DNA from 3 places in the Brevibacillus sp. NSP2.1 genome. Region 3 is predicted to be linked to each of the others. Evidence: a T-box and tRNA genes for the amino acid it is inferred to sense, from the RefSeq annotation. Region 3 holds a T-box; the other regions hold tRNA genes.
The links. A T-box is a leader RNA that pairs with one kind of tRNA and senses whether it is charged. The one in region 3 lies ahead of trpS (tryptophan--tRNA ligase), so its partner is inferred to be a tRNA-Trp.
Positions count from the first base shown of each region.

Region 1: it has a tRNA-Trp gene. The T-box ahead of trpS (tryptophan--tRNA ligase) is inferred to sense a tRNA for this amino acid. The anticodon was not compared.
Region 2: it has a tRNA-Trp gene. The T-box ahead of trpS (tryptophan--tRNA ligase) is inferred to sense a tRNA for this amino acid. The anticodon was not compared.

Region 1 covers NZ_CP048274.1:4,622,469-4,632,662, forward strand. The annotation lists gene M655_RS22400 (hypothetical protein) at 1-207, shown strand, start outside; gene M655_RS22405 (ABC transporter ATP-binding protein) at 313-2,058, opposite strand; gene M655_RS22410 (helix-turn-helix transcriptional regulator) at 2,216-3,043, opposite strand; tRNA gene M655_RS22415 (tRNA-Leu) at 3,671-3,752, opposite strand; tRNA gene M655_RS22420 (tRNA-Cys) at 3,761-3,834, opposite strand; tRNA gene M655_RS22425 (tRNA-Gly) at 3,855-3,930, opposite strand; tRNA gene M655_RS22430 (tRNA-Gln) at 3,938-4,012, opposite strand; tRNA gene M655_RS22435 (tRNA-His) at 4,039-4,114, opposite strand; tRNA gene M655_RS22440 (tRNA-Trp) at 4,144-4,217, opposite strand; tRNA gene M655_RS22445 (tRNA-Phe) at 4,223-4,298, opposite strand; tRNA gene M655_RS22450 (tRNA-Asp) at 4,343-4,419, opposite strand; tRNA gene M655_RS22455 (tRNA-Met) at 4,466-4,542, opposite strand; tRNA gene M655_RS22460 (tRNA-Val) at 4,621-4,696, opposite strand; tRNA gene M655_RS22465 (tRNA-Glu) at 4,781-4,854, opposite strand; tRNA gene M655_RS22470 (tRNA-Ser) at 4,859-4,951, opposite strand; gene M655_RS22475 (phospholipase A2 family protein) at 5,238-5,522, shown strand; gene M655_RS22480 (hypothetical protein) at 5,662-5,865, shown strand; gene M655_RS22485 (IS30 family transposase) at 5,982-6,941, shown strand; gene thiM (hydroxyethylthiazole kinase) at 7,346-8,158, opposite strand; gene M655_RS22495 (hypothetical protein) at 8,160-8,666, opposite strand; gene M655_RS22500 (RtcB family protein) at 8,897-10,078, opposite strand.
Region 2 covers NZ_CP048274.1:118,193-128,386, forward strand. The annotation lists gene M655_RS00630 (DedA family protein) at 1-596, shown strand, start outside; gene M655_RS00635 (amidohydrolase family protein) at 863-2,347, shown strand; partial or broken gene M655_RS00640 (tryptophan 2,3-dioxygenase) at 2,630-2,779, shown strand; tRNA gene M655_RS00645 (tRNA-Leu) at 3,065-3,149, opposite strand; tRNA gene M655_RS00650 (tRNA-Arg) at 3,159-3,232, opposite strand; tRNA gene M655_RS00655 (tRNA-His) at 3,257-3,332, opposite strand; tRNA gene M655_RS00660 (tRNA-Trp) at 3,356-3,429, opposite strand; tRNA gene M655_RS00665 (tRNA-Met) at 3,431-3,507, opposite strand; tRNA gene M655_RS00670 (tRNA-Ser) at 3,532-3,620, opposite strand; tRNA gene M655_RS00675 (tRNA-Gly) at 3,629-3,702, opposite strand; tRNA gene M655_RS00680 (tRNA-Leu) at 3,709-3,790, opposite strand; tRNA gene M655_RS00685 (tRNA-Pro) at 3,809-3,885, opposite strand; tRNA gene M655_RS00690 (tRNA-Arg) at 3,902-3,975, opposite strand; tRNA gene M655_RS00695 (tRNA-Gly) at 4,128-4,203, opposite strand; tRNA gene M655_RS00700 (tRNA-Leu) at 4,228-4,314, opposite strand; tRNA gene M655_RS00705 (tRNA-Lys) at 4,336-4,411, opposite strand; tRNA gene M655_RS00710 (tRNA-Gln) at 4,418-4,492, opposite strand; tRNA gene M655_RS00715 (tRNA-Tyr) at 4,511-4,595, opposite strand; tRNA gene M655_RS00720 (tRNA-Thr) at 4,645-4,720, opposite strand; tRNA gene M655_RS00725 (tRNA-Phe) at 4,738-4,813, opposite strand; tRNA gene M655_RS00730 (tRNA-Asp) at 4,849-4,925, opposite strand; tRNA gene M655_RS00735 (tRNA-Val) at 4,948-5,023, opposite strand; tRNA gene M655_RS00740 (tRNA-Glu) at 5,108-5,181, opposite strand; tRNA gene M655_RS00745 (tRNA-Thr) at 5,199-5,274, opposite strand; tRNA gene M655_RS00750 (tRNA-Asn) at 5,281-5,356, opposite strand; tRNA gene M655_RS00755 (tRNA-Ala) at 5,396-5,471, opposite strand; tRNA gene M655_RS00760 (tRNA-Ile) at 5,526-5,602, opposite strand; gene gyrB (DNA topoisomerase (ATP-hydrolyzing) subunit B) at 5,828-7,744, opposite strand; gene remB (extracellular matrix regulator RemB) at 7,753-8,040, opposite strand; gene recF (DNA replication/repair protein RecF) at 8,050-9,168, opposite strand; gene yaaA (S4 domain-containing protein YaaA) at 9,185-9,400, opposite strand; gene dnaN (DNA polymerase III subunit beta) at 9,449-10,194, opposite strand, start outside.
Region 3 covers NZ_CP048274.1:4,399,485-4,409,678, forward strand. The annotation lists gene M655_RS21320 (helix-turn-helix domain-containing protein) at 1-719, opposite strand, end outside; gene M655_RS21325 (HXXEE domain-containing protein) at 792-1,331, opposite strand; gene M655_RS21330 (TetR/AcrR family transcriptional regulator) at 1,324-1,932, opposite strand; T-box leader at 2,071-2,335, shown strand; gene trpS (tryptophan--tRNA ligase) at 2,404-3,387, shown strand; gene M655_RS21340 (DUF8508 domain-containing protein) at 3,523-9,039, opposite strand; gene M655_RS21345 (hypothetical protein) at 9,632-9,853, opposite strand; gene M655_RS21350 (SurA N-terminal domain-containing protein) at 9,907-10,194, opposite strand, start outside.

The sequences.
Region 1 (10,194 bases), 220 kb from region 3:
GTTACTTCCTTCCTTTTGGAAAAATTTTTACCTGTCTGTTTCGCGTATGTATTCTCTCCAGCAGACCCGTTTGTACTTCTAAGCGAAGAGCTTCCTTATTATATTTTTGGCATCAATTACATCCTATATGGCACCCTTTTATCGTGCTTATCTTTTTATATTGGCTTGTTTGTCAGGCGATCATTAAAGCAGCATACTGCGTCATAACCTCCAAAAGACCCTTACTGAATCAGCAGGGTCTGTTCGGTTGCAAAAGGACACGTAGAAGGAGCTTTGCTGGCCGCTTCCATTTTTGCGTCTGTATTCATTTTTTTACGGCTTGCTGACAGCCTCCAAGCCATTCCATACCCCAAACTGCGCCTGATACAAGCGGCTGTACACACCGCCTGCGTCGACCAGCTCGCGATGATGCCCCTGCTCGACGATGCCCTCCCCCGTCACCACGACGATTCGGTCTGCATCCTTGATCGTCGCCAGCCTGTGCGCGATCACCAGCGTCGTCCGGCCTTTGGACAGCTCTGCCAACGATTGCTGAATCGCCAGCTCTGTCTCCGTATCCAGCGCCGAGGTCGCTTCATCGAGAATCAGGATCGGCGGATTTTTCAGGAACATGCGGGCAATCACCAGCCGCTGCTTTTGACCGCCGGACAGCTTCACGCCGCGCTCCCCGATCACCGTCTCCATGCCTAGCTCCTGCGCGCGAATAAAGTCATCGAGTCGCGCTCGCCGTGCCGCTTCCCAGATTTCCTCCTCGCTCGCCTCCAGTTTTCCATACAAAATATTTTCGCGAATCGTGCCCGCGAACAGGAACACATCCTGCTGCACAATCCCGATCTGTCGGCGCAACGAATCTTGTGTCACCTGGCGGATGTCCACCCCGTCAATGCTGATCGAACCGCTCTCGACCTCGTAAAACCGCGGCAGCAAGCTGCAGAGCGTCGTTTTGCCCGCACCGGACGGACCGACGAACGCGATCGTTTCTCCTTTGCGGATGACCAGATCGACCTGATCGAGCACTTTTTTCTCTCCGTCATAGCTGAAGGAGACCTGGTCGAAGCGAATCTCTCGCTGAAACGGCTTCATTTCCACCGCGTCCGGAGCATCCGCCACATCCGGCTCTGTGTCCAGCAATTCGGTATAGCGCTTGAAGCCTGCGAAGCCTTGCGGATAACTTTCCACAATGGCGTTGATCTTCTCAATCGGACGGAAAAACACGTTCGTCAGCAGCAAAAAGCCGACAAACTCTCCGTACGTAAGCTGCTCGCGAATGACAAACCAGGTTCCGCACACCATGACAAACAAAGTGACAAACCGCATCATCATGTAGCTGATCGAACCGTTTTTGGCAATCAGCTTGTAGGAGCTGAGCTTGGTCAGGCGAAAGCGCCCGTTGTTGACAGCAAATTGTGCTTCCTCGTGCTTCTCGTTGGCAAACGCCTTGACGACACGGATGCCACCCACGCTGTCTTCAATGCGAGCGTTGAAGTCGCCCACATCGCGAAACAGTTGGTGGATCGCCTGGGTCATTTTTTTGTTGAAGTACACGACGACCCAGATGATGGCCGGCACAACGATGAAGGTGATAACCGCAAGCTGCCAGTTGATGGACAGCATGAGCGCAAACGAGCCTACAAGCGTCATGATCGCGATAAACAAATCCTCCGGTCCGTGATGCGCCATTTCGCCAATCATGTTCATGTCGTTTGTCAAGCGACCAATCAAATGCCCGGTCTTCGTATTGTCAAAAAATCGGAACGACAGCTTCTGAATATGCGAAAACAGCTTGCGCCGCATATCCGTCTCGATGTTGATGCCCAGCATATGCCCCCAGTAGTTGACGATGTACATAAGCAATGTGTTCAAGGCATACAAAGCGAGCAGTCCAAGCGAAGCCCACAAAATCATGCCCCACTTCCCGCCCGGCAGCAAATCGTCGATAAAAGCATTTACCGCTACCGGAAACGCCAGCTCCAGCAAACCGGCAATGATTGCGCAGCCAAAATCAAGCACAAACAACCATTTATACGGGCGGTAGTAGGAGAAAAAGCGTCGAATCAATCAATGGCCCCCTTTTGGCGTTGGGTTCGCTCCTGTCAGTACTGACCCGGCAAGCTTTTGTCAACGCAACTGCAATAATGATTATCAATTTCATCAATAAGTATAGCAATGTGCCTTGTGAAAGAGAATGGCACATTCATGAATCGATATGGATTATTCATGAATCCCGTTGAAACTCGCTCGGGGACAGGCCGGTGTATTTTTTGAAGCGCTTGCTGAAATACAACGGATCGGAAAAGCCTGTCCTTTGCGCCACCTCCTTGATGCTCAATTGGCTGTGCACGATATTCAACAAGTTTTTCGCCTGGTTAAGTCTGTATCTGTTCAAATATTCACCCGGACTAATTTTCAAATGCTTCTGAAACAGGTAAGCGAGCCGGTTGACATTGATCTGGTGCATTTCCGCAAGCCGATTCATGCTCAAGTTTTCCATGTAATGATTATGAATATAATCGAGCAGCCGCTCCAGCAATAGCCGCCCCTCGTCTTGCGCGCGATACAGCACGAGCGAAAACAGCTCGTTCAAGATGCCGTACCACAGCTCTTTTACGCGCAGCTTGTACAAGTCGCCGGGGCTGTTCCAGTACCGCTCAAGCTGCCTCAGCTTCTCCTGCAGCCGGGCGCTCTGCTCGACAAGGTGCAAGCCGTAATGCTGCCCGGCGTAATCGCATGCATCAGCCAGCTCCCAGTGCTTCACCTGATAGAGCACGAGAATGTAGACCCACTTTTCCTCGCCGATCACCTTGCGATCAAACGCCATGTCAGGGCCAGCGTGTACGACCATCCCCGGCTCCATATCGTATCCCGTGCCGTCAAACCACATTTTGGCTCTCCCGGATAGAGGGAAAATAAATGCCGAATGCAGCCCGGTTCGTCCCCCAAAATATTTCATTCCCGGCTGTCGTTCTTCGAGGGATACACTGGTGAGTGTAATGGCTCCCCTGGCGTAATAGTCGATCAACAGACCAACCTTTGCTCTCTCCATTTGCACCCCGCCTTGCTTTTTACTCAAAAGAACCGTTGGATGTAAGCGCGGCATGGTCGCTACCGCATCCAGGAAAAGCTCTGCAACCCCCCAGCACATGGATATGCTTCATGCATGGATATGCTTCATGCATGGATATGCTTCATGCATGGATATGCTTCACGCTTGGCTAGCTTTGGTCACGCACACGCTTCTCCTATCGGCAGGCAAGCGCCAGCCTCGCTTGGTTCTTCTCTCGCTGGTTCTTCTGTTCAGGTGTTGTTGCCAGCGGCTCGCGCTGTTACTCCGCTCGGCGTAGCACCTGGCATTGGAACACATTTTTACTCACAAAATCTGCAATTTACCTCTTGTGAAAATTTCGGTTCTCGTTTATCATAATAGATAATGATTCTCATTTTCAACAAATCAACTTGGCCAAACTGTCGAACTCTACAGCTTGCTCTTCTGGCTGCTTGCAGGACTGATTTCTTCATTTCTTGCGTGTAACGAATCAGTCACCTGTTGCATCCGGTTCGCTTGCTTGCTGATCGGTTTCAGGAGATGGAGCGATACATACTGCTTTTCATGTTGATCGTAACAAATAAAATAACCCTAAGGATGAACATCCTTAGAGCTTGATTTCAGAAATGGTGCCGGTGAAGGGACTTGAACCCCCACGGTTTCCCTCACGATTTTGAGTCGCGCGCGTCTGCCATTCCGCCACACCGGCAATTAAATTGGAGGAGGCACCCGGATTTGAACCGGGGATAAGGGTTTTGCAGACCCGTGCCTTACCCCTTGGCTATGCCTCCATGTATAAAAAAGGTTTGAATGGAGCGGACGACGGGTCTCGAACCCGCGACCTTCGCCTTGGCAAGGCGACGCTCTACCAATTGAGCTACGTCCGCGTATAAATGGCTGGGGTACTAGGATTCGAACCTAGGAATGACGGAGTCAAAGTCCGTTGCCTTACCGCTTGGCTATACCCCAATAAGTAATCCCCAACTTTGAAATTATGGGGCGATCGATGGGACTTGAACCCACGAGTGCCGGAGCCACAATCCGGTGCGTTAACCCCTTCGCCACGACCGCCATATTAACTAACTATGCCTTTTGGAAAATGGCAGGGGCAGTAGGAATCGAACCCACACCAAAGGTTTTGGAGACCTTCGTTCTACCGTTAAACTATGCCCCTACACATGGTGGCTCGGGACGGAATCGAACCGCCGACACGAGGATTTTCAGTCCTCTGCTCTACCGACTGAGCTACCGAGCCGTATGTATCTTTTGCTTAGCGTGCCATTTGTTGTTTGTGAAAAATGGCGGAGCTGACGGGACTCGAACCCGCGACCTCCGGTGTGACAGACCGGCGTGAACTCCAACTTCACCACAGCTCCATGTTTGGTTGCACCTACAGGTACTCCCTTTGCAAGAAAGAAAATTTGGTTGCGGGAGCAGGATTTGAACCTGCGACCTTCGGGTTATGAGCCCGACGAGCTACCGAGCTGCTCCATCCCGCGACGATTCGGACGATCAATGTCAGCACCTATCTTAGAAGCAAGACGCTTTTGGCTGACCATCCATATGATTATGATAAGTGGTGGAGGCTGACGGGATCGAACCGCCGACCCTCTGCTTGTAAGGCAGATGCTCTCCCAGCTGAGCTAAGCCTCCAAAGTACCCCACAAAGAGAAGAGATTGCGTTGTAGCAACACCGAGTACTTTGCGGGGACCCCAACAACTAGTTGGGTGTATAAGTGACCCGTAGGGGATTCGAACCCCTGTATGACAGCGTGAAAGGCTGCTGTGTTAAACCGCTTCACCAACGGGCCAAGATGGCGGATGGAGTGGGATTTGAACCCACGAGACGGGTCAACCCCGCCTACACGATTTCCAATCGTGCTCCTTCGGCCGCTCGGACATCCATCCAAATTTTCCGCTTGCCCTGTTCGCATATCGCTCGGGCAAGAACTAATCTATCATATCTAACAGCCGATTTCAAGGAGTATTTTAAAAGTTTTTCTGCGTGCAAATCTGTGAAAACGAAGCGGCTCCCCGCTGGCGTTCTCGTCCTGGCAGCGACCGCCATGACACCACCCTCTCTCCGCTCTGCCTCGCAAGTTTTTGCGTCAATTTTCGTGGAAATTGCCTAAAGCAACTTCCCCGCTTTTCCAATATGCTACCAATAATCATTGACGATGCGGAGTGATGGCTGGTGGGCAGAAGAAGACGGCGGGCAGGTCGGATTCCTTGTTTGTACGGAAACTGGTGCGGCCCGGGCTGTTCGGGGCCGGGCGCCCCGATTGACGATATCGACCGCTGCTGCAAAAAGCACGACCGCTGCTATCAAAAGCGCGGCTATTTTTCCTGTAGCTGCGACCAGGAGCTTTTGCGCTGCTTGCAAAACAAAATCGACATGAACACGGAAAAGGGCAGGGTGGCCGCGATGATTTCCGCCTATTTTTCCCGCTCCAAATGCATTCCGGACGACTTGAAATAGGCTGTTTTGCGAATTGTCACGATTGTCATTCTTCATACAAAAAATGGTAACACCTTGGACATGAATCTGCCATAACTCCCGTGTTTTTCCTTTGGCTTTTTTTGGTACTCTAGTGAATGTCCAAGGAGGGTACAAGGCCGTGGAAGTGCATATACGAACCGATGCCAGTGCAGCACTGACGTTAAAGAAAGAAATTATTTGTCATGGAATTTCCTGCTTTTATGTCCGCCCGTTTGAAAATGATCAAGTAGAATTTGTATTCCTCGCGCTCTCGGAGCACCAGAAGAAGCTGTTATCCTATACGCTGCGAAACTACAGCTACGCCCTAACTTACCTATCCTAATCCTAGCCATATGACAGATTGTAATATCAAGTGCGACACCTAGATAAAAAAACGGCCCATGATTGATTCGTGTAAAATGAAGTCACCACAACACCATTTACACAGGAGAATCAATCATGAGTTATACACATCTTAGCATAACAGAGCGTAGTGAGCTAGCACTCCTTCATCGGTTGGGTTGGTCTGCCCGCGCCATTGCCAGAGAACTCAAACGGCATCATGCTACCATTGCCCGTGAGTTAAAACGGGGTTGTAAGGCAGGGGAATATCAGGCAGAAGCCGCGCATGAGGTTTACGAGAAACGTCGCGAACGGTCTGTTCCCAGAGGCAAGCGGACTCCTGAACGTGAGCATTACATTGCCAGTAAGCTGGCGCAGACCTGGTCTCCCGAGCAGATTGCCGGACGGATGAGTCAGGAATGCCCCGAACAGAAAGTGTCGTTTAAAACGATGTATCGCTGGCTGTATCAGGGCTTTTTGGTTAAAGGAGATACCACCGTTCTGCGCCACAAAGGGAAACGCCGGAGACCAATCGAAACACGTGGTCGTTTCAACGTAGGAAAGTCCATTCGGCAGCGACCCAAGGAAGTACGAAAGCGTGAGAGCTTTGGTCATTGGGAACGGGATACGGTTGTTTCCAGCCGTGGAAAAAGTAAGGCGTGTGTCGCGACGTTCGCTGAGCGCAAGACACGCTTTTACCTTGCCGTAAAGATGCCTGATCGTACCTCGGCTTCCATGGAAAAGGCCTTTGGTTTCGTTGCTGAGTCGTTACCGAAAGGATCGTTTCAAACAGCTACCGTTGACCGTGGCAAAGAGTTTGCCTGTTACGAACGGCTGGAGTCAGCACATGGCGTAAACATTTACTTTGCCGATCCCTACTCTTCCTGGCAAAGGGGCACGAACGAGAACGCAAATGGCCTTCTGCGAGAATTTTTTCCCAAAGGCAAGGATTTTGCCGAAGTCTCCGAGGAGGAACTGATTCAGGCCTTGGAGCTCATTAACAATCGGCCAAGAAAATGTCTGGGCTGGAAGACCGCTTACGAATCATTCATGGAAGCTCTGTCGCACTTGTCTTGACAATTCGTCCGGTACAAAAAAGCCATGCAAACCGCGCATGGCAAAGCGAAGCAACGGAGTGGCGGCTTGCGAGTAGCGGGCCGCTCTGTACAAAAGCCTGCTAGTTCCGCTTGTCCCGCGCGTGACGGCTCCGCACGAATGCCGCTACTTCCGCCTGTCCGGCATGTGGCCGCTCCGCACGAAAACCCTTTACATCCATCTGTCCGTCACGCGGCCGCTCCGCACGAAGCCCACTGCATCCCCCTGTTCGTCACGCACCCACTCTCTTAGCTCTCTCCTTATCCGCTTCCTTCTTAAAATACGAAGAAATTTTAACTGGAACAGGAGGAATCCCCTCTCCCCCAACAACGACAGGCTGCCGCAAATCGCACGGACAGATGCCTGCACGCCTACACGCTTTTCGCCTACAGCCCCACCTGCTCGATAACCCCCAGGCGGTGCACATCGTCGGCGGTCACGACGGACAGGGCATTCAAAAACTGAATCTGGAAGCTGCCCGGCCCTTCGTCGGCCGTCTTTTGCGCGGCGAGCTGGGCGGCGACACCGTATGTGACGAGCGCGGCGGCTCCGGCTAACAGCGTGTCTTTTTCCACAGCGGCAAATGCGCCCATCACTGAAGTCAGCAAGCAGCCCGTGCCTGTCACTTTGGTCAAGATCGGATGGCCGTTATGGATGGCGTACACCCGGCTGCCGTCGGCAATGACGTCGACCTTTCCGGTAATCGCCACGACCGTTTTCAGCTTTTGCGCCGCCGCTTTTGCCAGCGTTGCGACGTCTCCGCCCGCCTCGCCTGCGTCCACGCCTTTGATCTCCCACGCCTCTCCGATGACGTTGGCAATCTCTGCCGCGTTTCCGCGAATGAGGGTCACGTCCAGCTCGCGCACGATTTTTTGCGCGGTTTCCGTGCGGTACGGGGTTGCGCCTGCGCCTACCGGGTCAAACAGCACCGGGACCTGGTGGCAGTTGGCCGAGCTTCCGGCGATCAGCATCGCTTCTACTTCGCGTTCGTTCAACGTTCCCATGTTCAGGACGAGTGCCCCTGCGATTTTCGCCATATCAGCGACTTCCTGCTCGGCGTAAGCCATGACAGGTGACGCGCCGAGGGCGAGCAAGCCGTTGGCCGTGAAGTTGGTCACGACGACGTTTGTGATGTTGTGCACCAGCGGATTGCGCTTTCGTACTGTTTCCAGCAGTTTGCCGATGGACTCAAGCTTCATCCTAGCGATCCCTCTCTTTCGTATCTGCAGACTGGGGAATCATCTTGAACACTTCCACAATCTCCCCCAGCTCCGGATGATCCTGTCTTACTCCTATGATGATATAGGATTGCTCGAGCGCAGGCAATTCGGGCATGGTGGCAGAAAGCCTCCACGCTGTTTTCTCACGGTCCGTCACGGTCGCCAGGAAGGAAACGCGTCCGGCCCTTCTTTGCAAAACTTCCACTTCCACAAGCGTGCCGTAAATCTTCAAGCGGTCATCCGGGTGGGCAATCCGGTTTTCCTCTACCCATTTTTCCTTTAATTCCTCAACTTTTAGCGACTTCCAGCGGTCGAGAAACTCCCAATCCTTCGAGTGCGGAAAAATATGCTTCGTCTGCTCCAGGAACGTGTTGTACTCTCCGTGAAGCTGATCGATGTATTCGTCCACTTCCTCCGAGATGACGCGGATGTGCTCCTCCCCGCACGTGCGAATGTGATGAGCCAGGAACTTAAAGGACTCGATCATGTCAAAGTTCCCCCACCCCCAAGGTTGTTCGCCGAAAACTCCCCCCCGGGTCCGGCACTTTTGGCAGGTGAAGTAGTAGTATGTAGCCATAGCTGTTCCCCTATCTCCCCTATTTGGTCTCTTTTCTCATATCGGTTGGGGAAGCGGTGCAATTTATGTTACATTCGAACCTATTTTGCCAAAAGGAAAGCAAAAGATGGCTCCCGCCCGGCAGCGGAAACCATCTCGGCTCATACTCCTTTGATCGCGACGAGCGGCTTGCACTTGGCTACGACTGTCGCCAGCTTTGCCCCCACGACGGAATCAATAATCTGATCCACGTCTTTGTACGCCTTCGGATTTTGGAAGTGGCCAGCCGGAAGCGCTTTGGTCGCCCCTTTGCGATGGACGAGCATCGGCGTGTTGCGGTGATATTCCTGCAAGGCGTAATTGTGCATCAAATCGTACAGGACCGGCGTGGAAAAGTCTTTTCCCAGCACGTCCCGGAAAGCCCGCTCGACCGCATAGCCGATCAGATGGCGGTTCACCACCGCGTAATTCAAGGCCGAGTACATCAGGTTCAAATATCGCTTGCCTTCCTCTGTATCAATCGGGGCGTAGACCAGGCTCGGCTCCGGATTTTCAATCCCCCACTTGAACATCGCTTCCTTGAAGCTTTTCGTGTAATCCCGTCCGAGCATGGCGCCCCAGGCGCGGGAGCCGGAGTGAATCATGATGACGACCTGCCCGTCGAACAAGCCCCATTCCTGTGCGATCTCCCGGTTGTCCTCCGCGATTTCGAGCGACTGGATTTCGATAAAATGATTCCCGCCGCCGAGCGTGCCGAGCTGTCCCCACGCTCTTTGCCACGACTTGGCCGGGATGTGCGCAAGCGCCGCGTGATCGAAGGCAAATGTATGCTTTTCCACATGAGTCAAGGAGCGGCTCACCCCGCCCGGCTCGCCCGCCGGCTCCGCCAAATACGCGGCAGGCAGGCCGTTCAGGCCATGCTTCACCACTTCTTCGAGGGAAATATCGGTGTAGCTCGTTTGCCCGCGCTCCGTCGTCGGCACGTACGTTTCAATCGCCTGAATCAGCTCGCGCTTCAATTGCTTGTCTTTCAGCTCATCCCGATGCAGCGGCGTCAGGTGCACGCGCATGCCGCAGCCGATATCCGAGCCGACAATCGAGGGCGACACAAACCCGTCATGCATATTCCAGACGGCCGTCGTCCCGATGCACGTCCCGATTCCGACATGGGCATCCGGCGTATAGGAAAAGTACACATTGCGAGGGATGCGCAAGTTATGTTCCGCCATCTCGAACACGCGCTGCCCAAATGTGGCAAACACTTCGTCATTGGCAAACACGTGAACGGAGCCAGCGCCAAGCTGCACTTCCCGATGGCAATTCCCGTGATCGATCGTTTTCATTTTCGTTGTTGCTCCTCTCCTTCTGGTTCAAAGCTGGCAAATCATTAATGATAGACTCATCAACGCTTTCGCTGTTCAGTTTTCAAAGAGCATTTTCGTTATCGCCCAGAGGCGAC
Region 2 (10,194 bases), 1.4 Mb from region 3:
CGCATTTCATTGAACAATACAGCTATCTGGGCATTTTTTTGATGATGGCGCTGGAAAACGTATTTCCACCGATTCCTTCTGAAGTGATCCTGACATTTGGCGGTTTTATGACCACACACTCGGCGTTGACCGTGCCGGGTGTCATTTTGTCGGCCACGTTCGGGTCCGTACTCGGCGCGATTTTGCTTTACGGGATCGGCTACTATTTGGACGTAGGAAAAATCGAGAAGGTCGTAGAGCGCTGGGGACATCTGCTGCGGGTCAAGCAGACAGACATCGAGAGAGCGCATGCCTGGTTTGACAAATACGGCTACTGGACGATTTTGTTTTGCCGGATGATTCCGTTGGTGCGCAGCCTCATTTCCATTCCGGCGGGGATGACCCGGATGAATCTCCCGCTGTTTTTGCTGTTTACGAGCATCGGGACGCTGCTGTGGAACATTGCCCTGGTGTGGATCGGGGCGTTTCTCGGCGAATCGTGGCAAGATGTTTTGCACGTGATGGACGTCTACTCCCACTTTGTCTACGGGGTGATCGCTGTCGCTGCTCTTGTTTTTCTCATCGTTTTCCTGCGCAAGCGCAGAACCCATCCATAAAGCGTTGCCCGCTGTCAGCCATCCGCCATCTTTCCGTTTGGGAAAGGTGGTTTTTTCAGCTAGGGAGCCTTTTGACAAAATCGTATCGGCATACAGGCAGCGAAAGCGTCGCCAAAAGCGGGCAGGCAGGCGAAACAGGTAAAGATCGTGAAAAAAGTCGTAATACTCTTGCAAATACAACGGCATTGCTTTTCGTTATCGTGTAGGGTAGGGGACCGCAGCACGCTTTTTCCCTCATGCACAAAAAGACAGGGAGGCGATTGCCAATGATCGATGTATTGCTCGTAAACGGCGTGGTCATCACGATGGACAAGGACAGACGGGTGATTGCGGACGGCGCAGTTGCGATTGACGACGGGCGGATCGTGGAGGTCGGGGATACTGCCCAGTTGACGGAGAAATACACGGCCGAGCGCGTGATCGACTGTGCCCGCCACTGTGTGTTGCCGGGCTTTATCGACGCGCACGGGCACGGCGGACACTCGCTGTTCAAGACGATTGCCACCGACAACATCAACGACTGGATGCCGATTATCACCAACGTGTACAAGCATGAGGTCACCGACGATTTCTGGTACTACGAGGGCAAGCTGTCCGCCCTGGAACGGCTCAAGGCGGGGATTACGACAGGAGTCAGCGTGCTCGGCTCCATGCCGCGCTCCGACGATCCGGTTGTTGCCTTGAACCATGCGCAGGCGTACGCGGAGGTCGGGGTGCGGGAGATCGTTTGCACAGGGCCGTGCAACCCGCCGTGGCCGCATCCGTTCAGCCGCTGGGTCGACGGGAAAAAGGTGACGAAGGAAGTGACCTACGAAGAAGTGCTGGCGGGAGCCGAAGCGGTGATCGAGGCGCTGCACCATGCCAACTCGGACAGGACGCGGGCGTACATCACGCCGTTTGTCATCGTCACGTCGATCAACCCGTCGGCTCCGACCCAGGCCGATCAGTTGTTTGGCCCCACCGATTTTGACCGTTACCAGGCGCGAAAAATCCGGGAAATTGCCCGCAAGTACGACACGCGGATTCACTCTGACGCGTTTGGCGGCATGATTCATCTGGCTGTGCAAGACAAAGAGTACGCCTTGCTCGGCCCAGACGTCCATTTGCAGCATTGCCGCGGCATTTCGTTTGACGAAGCGAAAATTTTGGAGGAGACGGGGACGAATGTGAGTGCTTCGCCCGGTTTCGGGCAAATCAACGCCCGGACGCCGATCACCGAGCTATTGGAAATGGGGGCGACCGTCGCCATCACGACGGACGGCACTTCGCCGATGACGCCGTTTGACATGTTTCAGGCGATGCGCAGAATGCAGCTTTTGCAGCAGGCGGCTCTGCGCGATTACTTTTACCTGCCGCCCGGCAAGCTGCTGGAAATGGTGACGATTGATGCGGCGCGCTGCGTGGGCTGGGACGACGAGCTGGGCTCGCTCGAAGCAGGGAAAAAGGCCGATGTGATTACGGTGAACATGCAGCAGGCTCATTTGACGCCGGAAACGATGCACGTCCAACGCTTGGTGTACCAGGCCGTTGGCGGCGATGTGAACCACGTGATCGTCGACGGACAGTTGGTCATGGATCAGCGGCAGGTGCTGACTGTGGATGAGCAGCGCATTTTGACGGAGGCGAATGAAGAGGCGGCACGCACGATTGCGCGGGCGGGGCTTGCCGCTTACATGCAGCCGGGCAAGTACTTCTGGGGGCATGCGCGGGCCTACCTGGATGAAGGGCGGGCGCGGCCGTTGTTTTCGTAGCGACTAAGGCTGCGCCAATGGCTTGTTGGCGTAGCCATGTTATCGAACGGTTCGCCAAGGGGACTGAGAAGCCATGGCTTGCAACGGCGGGGCAAGGAGCCGACATCCTTGCCCTTTTCCTCTGGGGCGGCCATGTTCACGGAGAAAATGCAGGCGGACAAGAACCGAACAGCAGGAACTGTGCAGGGCGGCAAGGAATTAATACGTAAAGCCAGTACGCGCCCAGTAATGTAAGCGCATACATATCGTCTGCATGAAACGGAAAAAGGAGGCCGACCACAGATGAATCCCCATCCGCATGGAAGCAACGAACCGGACAAGTCCTCGCTGGAACACGATATCCATACCGATTTCAAGAAGGAAATGACGTATGGCGACTACCTGCATCTGGACAAAATTTTGGCAAGCCAGCAGCGGCTGTCGACTCATCACGCTCTCCAATAAAGTTTGTTACTGGTTCAAAGCTGGCAAATCATTTAATGATAGACTCATCAACGCTTTCGCTGTTCAGTTTTCAAAGAGCATTTTCGATTGCGTCCACTCAGCGGAGCGGATCTTCATCTTATCATGTCCACCTATCAAAGTCAAGAGCTTTTTTAGGTGACATTTACTTTTGTTCACTCGCCTTAAATCTAGCAATCGCGAGCGGACTTTTAATATATCATGTTCACTTCGTAATTTCAAGAGCTTTTTTGAAAACTCATTGAAATTATTTAGTGGTGCGGTCGGCGAGACTCGAACTCGCACGGGTCGCCCCGCCACCCCCTCAAGATGGTGTGTCTGCCAATTCCACCACGACCGCATGTAAAAACGTCTCAGGAGAGGTTCGAACTCCCGACCGTCCGCTTAGAAGGCGGATGCTCTATCCAGCTGAGCTACTGAGACATATATCGTTAGTTAAAATAAAAATGGGGCGATCGATGGGACTTGAACCCACGAGTGCCGGAGCCACAATCCGGTGCGTTAACCCCTTCGCCACGACCGCCATGAATAGTAACTATACACTTTTGGCAGGGGCAGTAGGAATCGAACCCACACCAAAGGTTTTGGAGACCTTCGTTCTACCGTTAAACTATGCCCCTATGGTAGCGGTGGAGGGGATCGAACCCCCGACCTTTCGGGTATGAACCGAACGCTCTAGCCATCTGAGCTACGCCGCCACGAACATCAGGTAGGAATGAGAATGGCGGAGGGAGAGGGATTCGAACCCCCGTGGGCTTGCACCCTAACGGTTTTCAAGACCGCCCCGTTATGACCACTTCGGTATCCCTCCGCAAAAAATGGAGCGGGTGATGGGAATCGAACCCACGCGACCAGCTTGGAAGGCTGGAGTTCTACCATTGAACTACACCCGCAAAATATGGTGCCGGTGAAGGGACTTGAACCCCCACGGTTTCCCTCACGATTTTGAGTCGCGCGCGTCTGCCATTCCGCCACACCGGCATATCAAATTGGAAAAACTGGTCGGGAAGACAGGATTCGAACCTGCGACCCCTTGGTCCCAAGCCAAGTACTCTACCAAGCTGAGCTACTTCCCGACTATATAAAGAAAAGCGTGCCCTGAGAGATTCGAACTCCCGACCTTTTGATTCGTAGTCAAACGCTCTATCCGGCTGAGCTAAGGGCACATGATAATGGAGCGGACGACGGGTCTCGCTTCTTTCTGGCGCTGCTGCGTCAAAACGCTGCCTGCAAAGCCAGATCGGAAGTGCCCGTGACACTCTTCCTTGATGTTCTGCGAGGGTAAACCCGGAACGGGCGAGAGACCCGAGAACATTGATGGAGCGGACGACGGGTCTCGAACCCGCGACCTTCGCCTTGGCAAGGCGACGCTCTACCAATTGAGCTACGTCCGCATTTTCATCCATCATAGGATGGGTTGGTGCGGTCGAGAGGACTTGAACCTCCACGGTGTTGCCACCACTAGAACCTGAATCTAGCGCGTCTGCCAATTCCGCCACGACCGCATATCTACTTGTCAAAAATACTGGTGAGCCATGAAGGACTCGAACCTTCGACCCTCTGATTAAAAGTCAGATGCTCTACCAACTGAGCTAATGGCTCTCATTATGGCTGGGGTACTAGGATTTGAACCTAGGAATGACGGAGTCAAAGTCCGTTGCCTTACCGCTTGGCTATACCCCAATAGCCATGAAGTAAAGATGGTGGGGAGAGACGGATTCGAACCGCCGAACCCGGAGGGAGCAGATTTACAGTCTGCCGTGTTTAGCCACTTCACTATCTCCCCAGCTTGTCCTTCGTAAGCACGGATTGCTCTTTGCTCGAAAGGATGAAAATGGTGCCGGCAATAGGACTTGAACCCACAACCCCCTGATTACAAGTCAGGTGCTCTACCAATTGAGCTATACCGGCATGTTCAGTTTATTTCATGGTGGCTCGGGACGGAATCGAACCGCCGACACGAGGATTTTCAGTCCTCTGCTCTACCGACTGAGCTACCGAGCCTCGTGTATGTGAGTCCACCATTACTTTTTGAATAATGGCGGAGCTGACGGGACTCGAACCCGCGACCTCCGGTGTGACAGACCGGCGTGAACTCCAACTTCACCACAGCTCCATGGTTTTGTCATTCGTGAAAATGGTGGAGGCTGACGGGATCGAACCGCCGACCCTCTGCTTGTAAGGCAGATGCTCTCCCAGCTGAGCTAAGCCTCCAAAGTACCCCACAAAGTGAAGAGATTGCGTTATAGCAACACCGAGTACTTTGCGGGGACCCCAACAACTAGTTGGGTGTATAAGTGACCCGTAGGGGATTCGAACCCCTGTATGACAGCGTGAAAGGCTGCTGTGTTAAACCGCTTCACCAACGGGCCATGTTTGTAATCATTTCTGGTGCTCCCGACAGGAATCGAACCTGCGACCTCTTCCTTACCATGGAAACGCTCTACCGACTGAGCTACAGGAGCGTGATATGGCTCCTCGGGACGGACTCGAACCGCCGACCGATCGGTTAACAGCCGATTGCTCTACCAACTGAGCTACCGAGGAACATTAGGACATCCAGGCCAATTGCCTATAGGAGTATATTGGTGGAGCTGAACGGGATCGAACCGATGACCTCCTGCTTGCAAGGCAGGCGCTCTCCCAACTGAGCTACAGCCCCATTTTCCAAAAATGGATAAGCGATGTCGCATCCGGCGCTATCGCCTTGTATAAGTGGTGGGCCTAGGCTGACTCGAACAGCCGACCTCACGCTTATCAGGCGTGCGCTCTAACCAACTGAGCTATAGGCCCGTATCACTTCCTGGATCTTTAATCTAGCATACATTTTAATTCATTGCAATAGAATTTTTGATTTTTTTATCGTGCGGCAGTGAATTTTTTTGCAAGAAGGCAGACTCAGCTATCCAAAGCTCAGCAAAATAATAGCTTCGTTCAGTGCAAACCGCCTGTTGAAGCCATTTTCATACCGCCTGGATCGCTGAGCCTTCTTGCCATATACCGAATCTATTTCAAAGCTTAAATGTCCAAATCCCTTACAGATGCCGCGTGTTGCTCGATAAACTCCCTGCGCGGCTCTACTTCGTCGCCCATGAGCGTCTCAAACACCATGTCTGCTTCCATGGCGTCTTCCAGGTTCACTTGCAGGAGCGTGCGCATGGCAGGGTCCATTGTCGTCTCCCACAATTGGTCAGCATTCATCTCGCCCAACCCTTTGTAGCGCTGGACGCTTGGCTTCGGTGTAGCCTTGAGGGTCGCGAGTATTTCATCGCGCTGCTTGTCGTTATACGCGTAATGCAGCGTCTTGCCTTGCTTGATGCTGTAGAGCGGCGGCTGCGCGATATAAATGTACCCCGCTTCGATGAGCTGACGCATGTAACGGTAGAAGAACGTCAGCAGCAGCGTGCGAATATGCGAGCCGTCCACGTCCGCGTCCGTCATAATCACAACTTTGTGGTAGCGCGCTTTTGAAATGTCAAAATCTTCGCCTACCCCGGTGCCGAGCGCAGTAATAATCATGCGAATCTCGTTGTTGCCGAGAATTTTGTCCAAGCGCGCTTTCTCTACGTTCAGCACTTTTCCACGCAAAGGAAGAATGGCCTGGAAATGGCGATCGCGGCCGGACTTCGCAGAACCGCCCGCGGAGTCCCCCTCAACGATGAACAGTTCGGATTCCGAAGCGTCCTTCGAAGAGCAGTCCGCCAATTTACCCGGCAAAGCGCTGACTTCGAGCGCACTTTTACGGCGAGTCATTTCACGGGCTTTCCGCGCTGCTTCACGAGCACGGGAAGCCATCAGGGCTTTCTCCACCACTTTTTTCGCTACGCCCGGATTTTCCTCCATAAAGGTGCTGAAGCGATCGCCAAAGACAGATTCGGTAATGCTGCGCGCTTCCGAATTGCCGAGCTTGGTTTTCGTCTGCCCTTCAAACTGCGGCTCCTGAATCTTCACGGAAATGATCGCCGTAATCCCTTCGCGCACGTCATCGCCGGAGAGGTTCGGATCTTTTTCCTTCAGGAGATTGAATTTGCGGCTGTAGTCGTTAATGACACGGGTAAGAGCTGTCTTGAAGCCTGTTTCGTGCGTTCCGCCCTCATGCGTGTTGATGTTGTTGGCGAACGAGTAGATGTTGCTCACATAGCTGTCGTTGTACTGCAGAGCAACCTCAACGAAAAGGCCGTCTTTTTCGCCCTCGCAGTAAATGACCTCTTCGTGCAACGGTTCCCGGTTTTTATTCAAGTATTCCACGAACTGTACGATACCGCCCTCATAGTGGAACGATTCTTCCCGCTCCTGGTCCGGGCGCGTATCCTTCAGCGTAATGCGCAGCCCTTTGTTGAGGAAGGCGAGCTCGCGAATACGTTTTTGCAAAACGTCGTATTCAAAAACAGTCGTTTCCGTAAAAATCGTCGGATCTGGCTTGAAGGTGACTTTTGTTCCCGTCTCCTCTGTCTCGCCAATGACGGCAAGATCAGCATCAGGCGTTCCGACTGTAAAGCGCATATAGTGAATTTTGTTGTTTTGCTTTACTTCTACTTCCATCCATTCAGATAGCGCGTTCACTACCGAGCTACCTACCCCGTGCAGACCGCCGGAGACTTTGTATCCGCCACCGCCGAATTTTCCGCCGGCGTGCAGGACAGTCAAAACCGTCTCAACGGTTGATTTTCCGGTTTTTTCATGGATGCCGGTCGGGATTCCCCGGCCGTTATCAGTTACAGATACGGAGTTGTCCGGATGAATGACCACCAAGATGTTGTCGCAATAACCGGCAAGCGCTTCGTCGATAGCATTGTCGACAATCTCCCATACCAGGTGATGCAAACCGCGGCTGCTGGTCGAGCCGATATACATGCCGGGACGTTTCCGAACAGCTTCCAGACCTTCCAGAACCTGAATCTGACTCGCATCATAGTTTGTATCGTTCGTCGTCACTTGATCCACTACTCTGTCAACTCCTCCACTTCAGCTTGTACAAAGGGAAACTGATCCAAGCTGTCCACGAACTGAGCGCGTCGCTTTAGCGTCAGAGAAGAAATAGGTGAACAGTAAATGGCGTCCTGGGTGATTACATAAGATTTTGTTTCTTCCACGCTGTGATCGACAATCGTTTTCCGCTTTTCCTCCAGGAAAGCCTTGTTGACCTTCGAGGATTTCACGGTTTGATGGTCGAGGATGGAAATAACTTCCTTAGTGCTCACCACAGTATCTCCACCAATGTGAATAAACATCCCTGACCCCTACCTTTCTCCCGAGATTGTCCCTTCCTTCACGTAAAACCGAGAGGCTTGCTGGAGAACCTGATGCTTTAAGCCTTCCACACCTGTCGTGCTTACAAACGTCTGAACCCGATCCTGAATGGTTTCGAGCAGCAGGGTTTGCCGATGTTCATCCAACTCTGACAAGACATCATCCAACAAAAGAACGGGGTATTCCCCGACTTCTTCTTTAATCAGCTCAATTTCGGCCAATTTGATGGACAGGGCGCTCGTGCGCTGCTGCCCTTGCGAACCGTACGTCTGGACATCCATGTTGTTCACTTTGAGTGAAAAATCATCGCGGTGCGGTCCGATCAGCGTGCTTCCGCGCATAATTTCCCGGTCGCGAACCTCTTCATAGGCAGCCAGCATTTTTTCAACCGCTTGCTCTGCCGACATTTCATCCGTAACGGGCGATGAGTTCACGTAATGCAAAGAAAGCATTTCCCTGCCGTTGGTAATGCCGGTGTGGATCTCCTGCGCCCACACCTCCAGCTTGCGCAGAAACTCAAATCGCTTCCTCAACAATTTTACCGCTAAATCGGCCAGTTGGGTATTCCAAATTGCCAGCATTTCCAGCGAATGGCTTTTTTTCATCGCCAAGTCCTTCAGCAGTTGGTTCCGCTGAGCCAGCACCTTGTTGTAGTTGCTCAAATAATACAGATAGGTGGGCGAAACTTGGCCAATTTCCATGTCAATGAAACGCCTACGCTGGGCAGGCGCTCCTTTTACAATGGACAGGTCCTCCGGCGCAAACATGACTACGTTCAAAGCTCCCACGTAGGCGCTCAGCTTTTGCTGCTCCATTCCGTTGATTTTGGCCCGCTTTCCCTTGGTTGTCAACTGCAGCTCCAAACGAACAGAACCGTAGCGACGAAGAACATCGCTACGGATCGTGGCGTAATCGGCATCCCACGCAATCAGCTCCTTGTCTCGGGGCGTGCGGTGGGATTTGGCCAGAGCCAGAACGTATATCGACTCGAGTGCATTGGTTTTCCCTTGGGCGTTGTTCCCGATGAACAACTGGATCGGTCCGTCAAAATCCAAGGACAAGGACTGGTAGTTGCGATAGTTGGTTAGCGACAGGTTCTTGAGAAACAAGAATCACGCTCTCCTCTCAGCGGCGTACCACTTGAAAGCGGCCATGGCCTTCAATCGCCACTTCATCGCCAGGATATAGCTTGCGGCCGCGCCGGTTGTCCAACTCGCCATTGATCTTGATCGGCACTTCTGCCAAAAACGCTTTAGCCATGCCGCCTGTGTCAATGACGTCAGCCAGCTTCAAAAATTGGCCGAGCGCAATGTATTCGGTGTTGATGGAAACCTCACGCATGGTTTGGCTCCTTTCTTTTACGAAAAAGAACTTTTTTACGAAAAAGACCTAGTAAGTACGGACTGGCAGGATCAAATGCAGCATCCAGTCGTGGTCTGTCGGACGAATCACGAACGGACTCATCGGGCCGGTAAAGCTGGCTTTGATCTCGGCGCTGTCGATCGCACGCAAGGCGTCAATCATGTACTTCGCGTTGAAGGAAATCTTCAGCTCTTCGCCGTTCGTGGCTTTTGGCGTCAAAATGTCCGTAACTTTACCGATTTCCGGTGCGTTGGAAGTGATCTCCACGCTGCCGTCCGGCAATGTAACCAGCTTGACCACGTTCGATTTGCCTTCGCGGCTGAGCAAGGAAGCGCGCTCAATTGATTGCAAAAATTCCTTGGTGCTGACGGTAATCTCGGTTTTGCTGCCTTGCGGGATGATTCTGGTCGTGTCCGGGTAAGTTCCTTCCAGCAGACGGGAATAGAACAGAATGTGCTTGGACTTCACCAAAATCTGATTGTCGGCTACGACGATGTCGGCCGGGTTTTGGTCGTCATCGAGAATTTTCACCAGTTCGTTGCAGCTTTTTCCTGGCACGACTACGTTGTGGAAGGACAAGTCTTCCGGGCATTCTACCATCGCAGTACGGCTGGCCAGACGGTGACTGTCAGTAGCGACAAAGCGCAGCTTGCCTTGTTCCAGGGACCACATGAGTCCAGTCAAGATCGGACGCATTTCGGAAGTAGAGACGCCAAAAACGGTTTGCCGGATCATGGCTTTCAGCAAGTCACAGGGAACGCTGAAAACTTTGT
Region 3 (10,194 bases):
AGCTTTTCCATCGTCTTGATCTCGGCGTTTTGCCATTCGTCCGTGGAAAAACTCCCGCCTGCCAGCTCCCGAAACGGATCAATCTCCATCATCTGCACAGCGATTTGCGTGTCTTTGAAATGCAGCATCTCATGCGTGCGCAAAAGCATGTGGACGACCGACAGCACGCCCGCTCGCGTCGGCACGACGCGATGCACGGGAACGCCTCTGCGCACAAGCTCCAGCTCTGCCGTCCGCAGGCAGGTCACCGCCGCCTTCGTCTTGCCTTCCTTCCACAATGCCTCATGAAAATCCGCCAGCTCATTGGCAGAGATCGCACCTTCGTAATGCTTCAGCCATTTGTAGCCTTCCGCGATTCCCGCTTCCATGAGAAAATGCCCCAGCTCCTCGCCCGAAAACGTATCGAAGCTCACCTCATCCACGCGAATCCCGAGCTGATGGGACAGATGCAGCAAGGTCCGGTACAGGCTCGCGCCAATATGCGGCACATACGCCATCGGCACCTGGATTTTTCCGGTCTGGCTCGCCATCGCATAAGGAACCTGACCCGAGAAAAGCCACATGTCCACCTCATCCAGATGCGCCATGAGCAGCTCGACGATTTCCTCTTCTCTCCAATACACAATCGGCAAGCATTCGATCTCGGGAAACTCCTGCATGACCGATTGGATAATCACAAGCGAATCATCCGCGCCGATCACGCCTAGTCGCAGCTTCAATACACGTCCCTCTTTCACAGCGTTTTTTCCTAGAATAGCAAAAATATGCCCGCACTTACAGCCACCCCCGCCTCATCCGCGGCTGACCAGCCCTCCTGCCGCCTGCCCGAGCCAGTGCGCAGCGTACAAAATCGGCACGGCCAGCAAGCAGAACGGCAGCGTACTCCAGACGAGCGGCCACGTAAGCACCCCTGCTTCAAACAGGCGGACATAGGTGTAGACGCTGTACGGCAAAACGAGCACGACTGCCGTCACGACGCCCGGTGTGTACGTGCGCAGCGCAATCGTGTGTCCGATGTGCGTGAAAACGTGCAAAAACATAACGTGCAGGCAGACGAGAAAAAACGGCAAGTACGTCCCAAGCGGCAGCGTGGCAGCCGCAAGCACGACGGCAGCGGCGAGGACGGCGAAGACGCACGTGACGGCTACGGCAAACTGCGCGGTGTTCATCGCAAGCGACGGCTCCACGAACTTTTGCAGCCAACTCGGCAGCGCGCGCAAAACCTGCTCCCGCTTCTGCGCAAGCCAGCCCTCGACCGTGATGATTTCCTCCAGATCGTGAAACACAAACACGACCAGCAACAGCCAGATCAGATTCACAAGCTCACTCATGCCGTGCCCCCTTCCTCGTCTTTTCCTGCAAGATTCCGTGCGCCAAAAACGACACCGCCTCGTCGGCGAGCTGCTCGGCCGTCTTTTCCCCCGCCAGCAAAAAGCGGGACGTCAGGCGGTAGCAGACGGCGACCATTGCTTCTGCCGCCACCTCCGGCGACAGGTCGGCGCGGACGTGGCCCGCCGCCTGGTTTTGCCGCAGATTGGCGCTGACCATGGCTGCCAGCTTGCGGTGCAGCTCATCTCCCGCCTCCGCCTGATAGAGCACCATCTGCGTCAGCTCCGGCCGCCCCTGAAAGAAGCGGAACAGCGCCAAGAGATTTTCCCGCACCTGCCCGTACACATCCGCTTCGTCCAGCGCCGTCACCTTGCTCCCTCCGTCGGCCAGCTCCCACAGCTTCGCGAAAAACTCGTCCATGAGCTGCTGGTACAGCCCTTCCTTGCTCTCGAAATACTGGTAAAAAGACGCTTGCGTCAGCCCGGCCGCCTTCACGATGTCACTCACCCTGGCACGGTGAAAGCCTTTGGCCGCAAATTCGGAAGCCGCTGCTGCCAGCAACCGTCCGCGGCTTTGCTCCCCTTTGGAAAATTTGCTGTCCATCCGTGTTGTTCACTCCTAAAAAGTAACTTTTCAGTTATATAACTCTTGAGTTACTTTTACAACTTTTGGATGATATTGTCAATCCCCTCTTGCTTTTTTGGTTTGGACTGCGTAAAATGATTGCTCAAAGGGTATCTTTCGATGGCAATGAGGGAGAAGAGTAGTCATTTTTCGAGACGGCAGAGAGCTGATGGTTGGTGCGAATCAGTGTCAAGGAAATGGTGAATGGGCTCCCGAGCTCCAAACCGAACCCGTTTTTCAAAAGCGGCAGTAGGCTTTGGCGTGACGTCCGTACGTTACAAAGGACACCGTATCAAAACGGTACGGAACAAAGCGATTTTGCGCATGGCTTTTCCCGTGTGCAAAATAACAAGGGTGGCACCACGGTTCATTCGTCCCTGTCCAGGGCGGATGGACCTTTTTGTTTTTCTCCCAAACAGATTTCCCTCTATGGAAAGGAGCAGCACTCTCATGAAAACCATTTTTTCCGGTATTCAGCCGAGCGGTATTTTGACCCTTGGCAACTACCTCGGCGCGATGAAGCATTTCGTTCCGCTGCAGGACCAGTTCAACTGCTTTTACTGCATCGTCGATCAGCACGCGATCACAGTTCCGCAGGAGCCAGCCGTCTTGCGCGAAAACATCCGCCGTCTGGCAGCGCTCTACCTGGCAGTCGGCCTCGACCCGAACAAAATGACTTTGTTCGTCCAATCGGAAGTGCCAGCCCATGCCAAACTCGGCTGGATCATGCTGTGCACCTCGTACCTCGGCGAGCTTGAGCGCATGACCCAGTTCAAGGACAAATCCGACGGACGGGGCGAATCAATTCCGGCCGGCTTGCTGGCGTATCCGCCACTGATGGCCGCAGACATTTTGCTGTACGGCACAGACTACGTTCCGGTCGGCGAGGACCAGAAACAGCACCTGGAGCTGACCCGCGACCTGGCGACCCGCTTCAACAACCGTTACGGCGACATTTTCACCATTCCGGAAGTACGCCTGCCGGAAACGGGCGCACGCATCATGTCGCTTGCCGACGGTACGAAAAAAATGAGCAAGTCCGATCCGAACCAGGGCGCTTTCATCTCCATGCTCGACGACCCGGCGACAATTACGAAAAAAATCAAGCGCGCGCAGACCGACTCGGACAGCAGCGTGCGCTACGACAAGGCAGAAAAGCCTGCCGTATCGAACCTCATGACGATCTACTCGCTCTGCTCCGGCAAGTCGCTGGAAGAGATCGAAGCGATGTACGAGGGCAAAGGCTATGGCGCATTCAAAACCGACCTGGCGGAAGTCGTGGTGGAGACGCTGCGTCCGATCCAGGAGCGCTACGAGCAACTGTTCCATTCCTCCGAGCTGGACGACATCCTCTCGGCGGGCGCAGAAAAGGCAAATGCCGTGGCGAATGAAATGCTGCACAAAGTAGAAAGAGCAATGGGAATGGCGCGCTAGGAAAATCGAGACGCAAAACGGGCCGGGAAGCTTCTCCCGACCCGTTTTTTCATTTGCGAGGCAGACGAGACGCGCGGCTCGCGACGGCAAGCAGTTGTGCCGCCCGCTCCTGCGTGAAGCTCTCCCCCGCGGCCCTTACTTTTCTGCGCTTCTGACAAAAAGATGTACCTTCGCCGTTTTTCCGGCATAGCGAATCGAAATCGTCGCGCGCGTGCCCGCTTCCGCATCGGCCAGAACTGACACCCGGCCTTCCTCGTCCACCTCGATCTGCGCGGGACGGCTGGACTCGAACTCGATTCCTTCTGCCTTTGTCACGTCTTCCGAAGTGCCGTCGCCGAATATCGCCAGCACCTCAAGCTGTGCTTCCTCTCCGGGAGCGAGCTTCAACGACTTCAGTTTGGCTTCGAGCGCCTCCAAGGCAGCGTTCCCCGCGACGTAGGTCGCCGCCGACTTGACTGTGAAGACGGCCAGGTCAGCTTCTTGCGCCACCTGGAGCGGCTTGCCCTTCGCCCCTGTTACTGCCCGCCACTGCTTGTTGCGGTACGTGTAAGCTTGCAGCTTTTCACCTGCATCGGCCGCCAGCGGCAGCGCGAGCGTAAAGCCTGGCTCGCCAAGGCTGCCCAGCGCTTTTCCGTTGCTCCACGCTTCGAGCAAATAGGCTTCACCCGGATGGGAAACGCCCTTCCAGCCGCTTGCTTCTGCCGCTGTCAGGGAGAGGGCAAATTTTCTTCCGCTTTCCTTGGCAAAATAAGCTCCCGGTACTTCTACCCATGCTCCTGCCGGAACGGTCAGCCTGATGCCGACCTCTTTTTTCTTCAGCAGCTCGACCAGCTTCTGCTCCAATGTAATCCGCTGATCTGCCTGCCCTGCTTTTTTGCTGCGGGGACGGTCGGCCGTATCGGCATCCGCACCGTCTTCCTCTGCCCCCTCGCCTTCCATGCGAATGAACAGCACCGGGGAAAAGCCGATTTTTTCCTGCACGTCTTCGATGGCTTCCAAAAAATCGTCCAGCGTGTCGAGCGCGTCGCCCACTTGCTCGTCTTGGGCTTTGATCTCGGCCCCAGGCTCGACGGCCAATGTGCTTGCCTGTTTCAGCAGCGTTTCTGCCAGCAGGCGAACACGCTTGGCTACGTCCTTAGGAACCGCCTTTGGCGCGAGCGGTTCCAGCACTGTGTTTGCAAAATTCGCCAAGGCGGCGAGCCCCAACCTTGCCAGCTCCGCATCCGCTGCCTCGTCGCTTGCGAGGGGCGCAAATGCTTCGTCCAAAAAGCTTTCGCCAAGCGCAAGCAGCGTCTTTTCCCGAACGACTCCGCGCTCCGCCTGCTCCGCTACAGCGGCCAGCACGGTCGAAACGGAATGCGTGACCGCGTCCCACTTCTCGGCCTGGTTGACCTGTTTGGCGGCGAGCAGCTTTTCCAGACTGGCAAGCACCCGCTGCACCTGTTCCTCGATGCTCTGTTCATCTTTTGCAGACAAAATGGCCTGTTCTGCCTGCTTGTTTGCTTCTTTTTGCCTGTCTGGCGTCGGTGCCGGATCTGGCGGAGTGACAGGAGGCGGCGGGGTTGTCGGTTTGGCTGGCACCTGGACGGTCAGCTTTTCGGTGCTGGCGCTCGTACCGTCCGACCCCCGGGTTACTAGCAAAATCAGCTCGACGTCCGTCCGGCGACTCGGCGGCGTGATCGTGCCATCCAGCGCGATGACGCCTGTGTCACTCGATTGCTTGATCGCGACCGTAAATCCTGCGGGCACTTCAGGCAAACGCAGCCTTGTCGCCCCCGCTGCCGGCTGCGCAAGACCCGTGATGCCGTCCGCCACTTCCTGCGCCGTCGTCTCGTGCTCGCCCTGATCTTGCAAATGGATTTGCACAAGCACCGGATCGTGGTCGCTCACCCTGCCCTCGCCCTCGGTGAATCCGGCATTGATATGCACGATGTCCACCTTTGTGCTTTTTTCCAGATGGGGGCTGACCAAAATTTGATCGAGCACCTGCGAATTGCCCTGGTACACGTAGGTGTACTGTCTGCCCGGCGACAGCTTTTCGACCATATTGGTCAGAGCGCCATCCGTCAGCGCTTTCACTGGATTGGAAAACGGAAAGTCGTTCAGGTCGCCCAACACGACCACATTGGCCTTGGGATCTGCTGCGTGGATTTGTTTCACAAAGCCGTTCAGCACGCGGGCGATTTTCATTCGCTGCTTCTCGCTAACCAGCTCCGGCGGCTGCTGTTTGCCGAACAGCGCCCCATCCCCGCCCTTGGAATTGAAATGGTTGGCGATGACAAACACAGGCTTGCCCTGGAAGACGAACTGCGCCGCCAACGGCTTGCGGCTGGACGCGAATGCCTCGTTGTTCGGGTCGACCCGGCCTGGATTGCGCGAGAGGTACGCCGCTCCGTCGCGTGTCTCGACCTGTACTGCCTCTGTTGCCGTTCCCGCTACGCCCTCTGCCAGTTGCACGCGAGCCGGGTTGTAGAAAAACCCGACGCGGATGTTGCCGCCTGGCTGGCCCCCGTCCTGGTTGTTCTCTGGCGCGATGTCGATGTAGCGATAGGCAGGGCCGTTCTTTTGCTGGATTGCCTTGCGCAAGGCATCTGCGGATTTCGCGGCATTTGTTTCGCCGTCGTCCGTCGGTCCGTTGTTGTCCTGCATTTCCACTACGCCGATAATATCCGGCGCTTTCATGTTCTCGACGATCGTTTCCGCGATTCGCGTTATTTTTTGGGACTCGGTTTTGGCCGAAAAATTTTCAATGTTGTAGGAAGCAATCGTCAACTCATCGTCTTTCGGGGCGAGTGTCGTCACAGTCGGTTTGTTGCCGCCCGACTGGACGGAAACCGTTTCGGTGGGATACAGCTTGTAATTGGCAAAGCTGTAATCAATGATCCCTACCAGAGGCTCGGAGATTTTGTCGCCAACCATTGGACGCTCCAAAATCGGCACGAGTTTGTCTGCTACAGTGATGCGCTCAGGGTGAAAATCGTCGGCTGCAAGCACCACGCCGCCTGCCGGCGTACGCGGCTGTCCGCGATGCGCCTCGTCGTCAATGACGACGAACTCTACGCTTGCCGGGTTCGTGAAAACTTTTGTTTCCCCGACTACGACCGGATTGTCGACCTGCACCAGCATCCCTTCGAGGCTCTCCCAGAAGTCAATGCCGTCCTCCTCCGGATCGAATGTGCCCAGGCTGTCGTTGTCAATGATCCCCTTCGGATAGCGGTAGCTTCCTTTCCCTAAAACAACCGGGTCCGGGAGCGGCTGCGCCTTTTTGACAACGGTGACTCTCGCCGCGTCAATCTGCGTCTGGGTGAGATCGGTCGCCGCTCGGTTTTGCGACACGTACTCCTTCACCGTACCGTCTACCTTCACTTCATCGCCCGCGTTTACCGCCGCTTTCGGCTCGTACACGTAGATGCCCTCGGACGTGCGCGGATCGTCGTCCGGAAGCGGGTCTTGCATGTAGAAGCCATGTATCGTTCCGCTGCTTTTCACGACTGCCGTGACGATTCCCGTGACGGCTTTTACCGTGCCGTTTTCCAGCGGGGACTGGTGGGAGGCTCCCTGAATATCGCGAATGCGCACGCTCTCTTTTTGGATCGTGTAGCGGAAGCTGGCGACTTTGCTGTCCGTGAAACCTTCCTTGACGGCAAACGCCTGAATCGTCGTATCCGCGTCGAGCTGGATCGGCTCCGTATAGACGGCACTGTCTCTGGTCGGCTCCGTGCCGTCTGTCGTGTAGTAAATTTTCGCGTCTGCCATGGACGTGGACAAGCTCACTTTGGTGCCTGCCGCGACCAGCGGGCCTTGCGGATACGCCGTCACCGTCGGCACCCGCGTCTCATCCTCGACCAAATCTGCCTGCGTCCGCGGCACCAGTTTGTATTCGTTAAAATCGTAGTTGACCACTCCGGTGATGCTGGCGTAAGTCGTGCCCGGTTCCAGCAGGAGGGTGACGGGCGGGCGGGAGAGGAAGTTGCCCTGATCGTCTTGCAACGTATAATTGCCGCTTTGTACAGACTGGACCGTCACATTGCGGACCGTCACCAGTTGGCCTTCGATGGCTTCCCCCGCATGGGACGCAAAATTCACCGATGTAACCGACTGCGGCGTTGGCACACCTGCCTGCTTCTCTATGACCGTCACGTCGTCGGTTGCGGCTTCGAGCTGGGCCAGCCCGTAGTAGTCATTCATTTTTCCGGTCGCCCGGATTTTGTCTCCGACCGCGATTTTGGCGGCAAGCCCTGGACCGCGCACGACCAGCCCGGCCGTTTCGTCCTGCATGTAGACGTTGTTTTGGCCCCCCGCCTCAAAGATGGCCGTCACGGTTCCGGCAACGCTCGCGGTTGTTCCTTTTGCCAGCGCCCTCGCCTCGGCAATCGTGCTGGTCGAAAGCACAGACTTGGCAATCGGCACAGGCTCGCTCTCGAACATCTTGCCGTGCTCGCTTGCGAGCTGCTGCGTCACGTAGACGGTTTCCAACTGCTCGATGCCTTGCAGCAAATAAGAAAACGCGCCGTTCTCCCCTGCGTTGCCTGTCGGATTGCCGCTGAGCAGCAGGCTGTTGCCATCTGGCGCATCATAGGCGCGCAAAATCGCCTTGCCTGCGGCTGCCCCCGCTTGGCCGTTTAACTCCGCTGCACTTCCCGTTTGCTGCAAGCTGATTTTTTCAGCCGTCAAGGCCGGGCTTGCCTCGGCTGGCAGCAGCTCGATGCTTTCGCTCTCCTGTTTGCCGCTCTCCGTCGCTGTGAGATAGACCGCTGCCGAAGTCGGATGGGCAAAAGTCAGTTCGACCTGGCCGGAATCGTTCGACACCTGCTCAGCCAAAGGCGTTTCGCTGCCAGCAGGCGGGCTTGCGTACACCTTGATGGTGACGTGCGGACGGACTTGGCCGCGAATGACGGCTTCCGCCGGATTCGTATTGTCAAACAGCAGCTCCCGGCCGCTCGGCTTCTCGCTGACATCGCTCTCTGTCGGCGGCGGCTCTGCCGGACTCTGCGTATTTTTCGGAGTAGGCTCTCCCACCACGAAGTCGGCGCTGTTGTTGTCCGTGTCCCAGCCGTTTCCGCCGTTTGGCACGATGCCATCCGCTCGGCTTTTGCGGGAAGCGCTGGCAGAGTTCGACGTAGCGGGAGCAGGACCAGCCCCCTCATAGCCATTGGCCGCTCCGAAGCCGACCAGATCGACTACATCGGGCCGGGCGGACACATCGGCTCCCGTCAAGATGGTTCCGCTGCTGACGAGGGCCACTTTTCCAGCCGTGCTTCCCATGGCAATCGCGCCCTCGTCATCTGCGGCGGGCAGCCCGGTCGTTCCCCCTGTTCCTGCCGCCTGCTTAATCAAGTAATATCCGTATGGAGCGATGCTGCCCGTCAAGTCTGTCTTGCTCCATGTCGGCCCGCTTGCTGAAGCGTACTGCACAGACCAGCCTGCAAGCGAGACGGTCGTGCCCGTCGGATTGTACAGCTCAATAAAGTCGTTTTTGTAATCGGCCCCGCTGTTTCCTCCGCCTCCGTACACCTCGCTGATGACGACATGTCCGGCTTGCTGCGCTTTTGCCTGCGGCCCCCATCCGCTCGGCAAAACCGCGCTCGCGACAACCGCCGCGATCAGCGCCAGCTTCGAGAGACAGCGCAATCTTCCCTTTTTGCTTTGCATTCTCTTTTTCTTCCTCCTCTCAAACATGCGAAACCATAAACTATACACATCGTAAACATACAATCCGAATTTTATGTAAATTGGATGTAAAGAATGTATATTCCTTCCATTATTGTAAAATAAAAACCTTCAAAGCGAGTGAACGCAACTTCAAAGGAGAGCAACCGAATCGGCTGTTTGTAACGGATTTTTCCTGTATTGCTTTGATGGACAAGTTCTATTTCTTGTCAGCGATACAGGATCTTTTCTATCAATGAGATTGTCGCTTGGCAGGTCTTCATGGTCATAGACACCGTAGAAGAGCTGCATAAGGAAAGAGACGTGCAGGGAGCGATTCTCCATTCGGATCAAAGCTTCCCATACACGTCCCAGCAGTACAACAAGCGACTCGAAGAAAAACTAAAAACCGGGATCTATTCGACGCCAGGCGCACAGGTGGGTCAAAAATATCCCGGCGCTAGTGGGTCAAATTAATTCCGGCGTTGACATGCTCCCGCTGCGTACGGAAACACACTGGCCGCTTAGGCTTTTTTATAGCTGTCTACTTGACAGGGGTACGTGCATCCTTCACTGAGAGGATCGAACTATGCGTTTATCTCACCAAACTCGAAATAAGGATCAATAATACAAAGACAAAAAACAGAATCAGAAATGAATAACCAAATATTCTCAACCATCTTGGCATTGTTTTCATATTTATTTTTTTAGGTGGCCCGCTTCCTTCTATTCGCTGCGCATCCTCCAACATTTCATTTATAGGATTGCGCTCTGAAACGGATTTATCTGTGGGCATCGTTTCATTCTTTTCATTCATTTATTATCCCTCCCTCATAGGAAACAAGCCGGGGCTACTCAGCCCCAGCTTGTTTAGTCCTGCAATTGAACTTCGTCATTTAGAACTTTCACCTTTTTCGAAGCCTTTTTATACAATTCTTTCTTGTATTTCTCGAATGCTTTATTAAAGTCATCAAGATTGTCTATTGCATTTGGGAGTACCCCGTCTTTTACGAGTTTTTCAACCAAGTTTGAAGTACTTAGCTGCTTCCTATACATGTCCGGAGCATATTCTTCCCAGTATTTGTCTTCACTTAAACCAGTTACTTCTATAGCATTCCTTTGAAATTCTTTGGATTTCTCATCAGCATTTTCTAATAT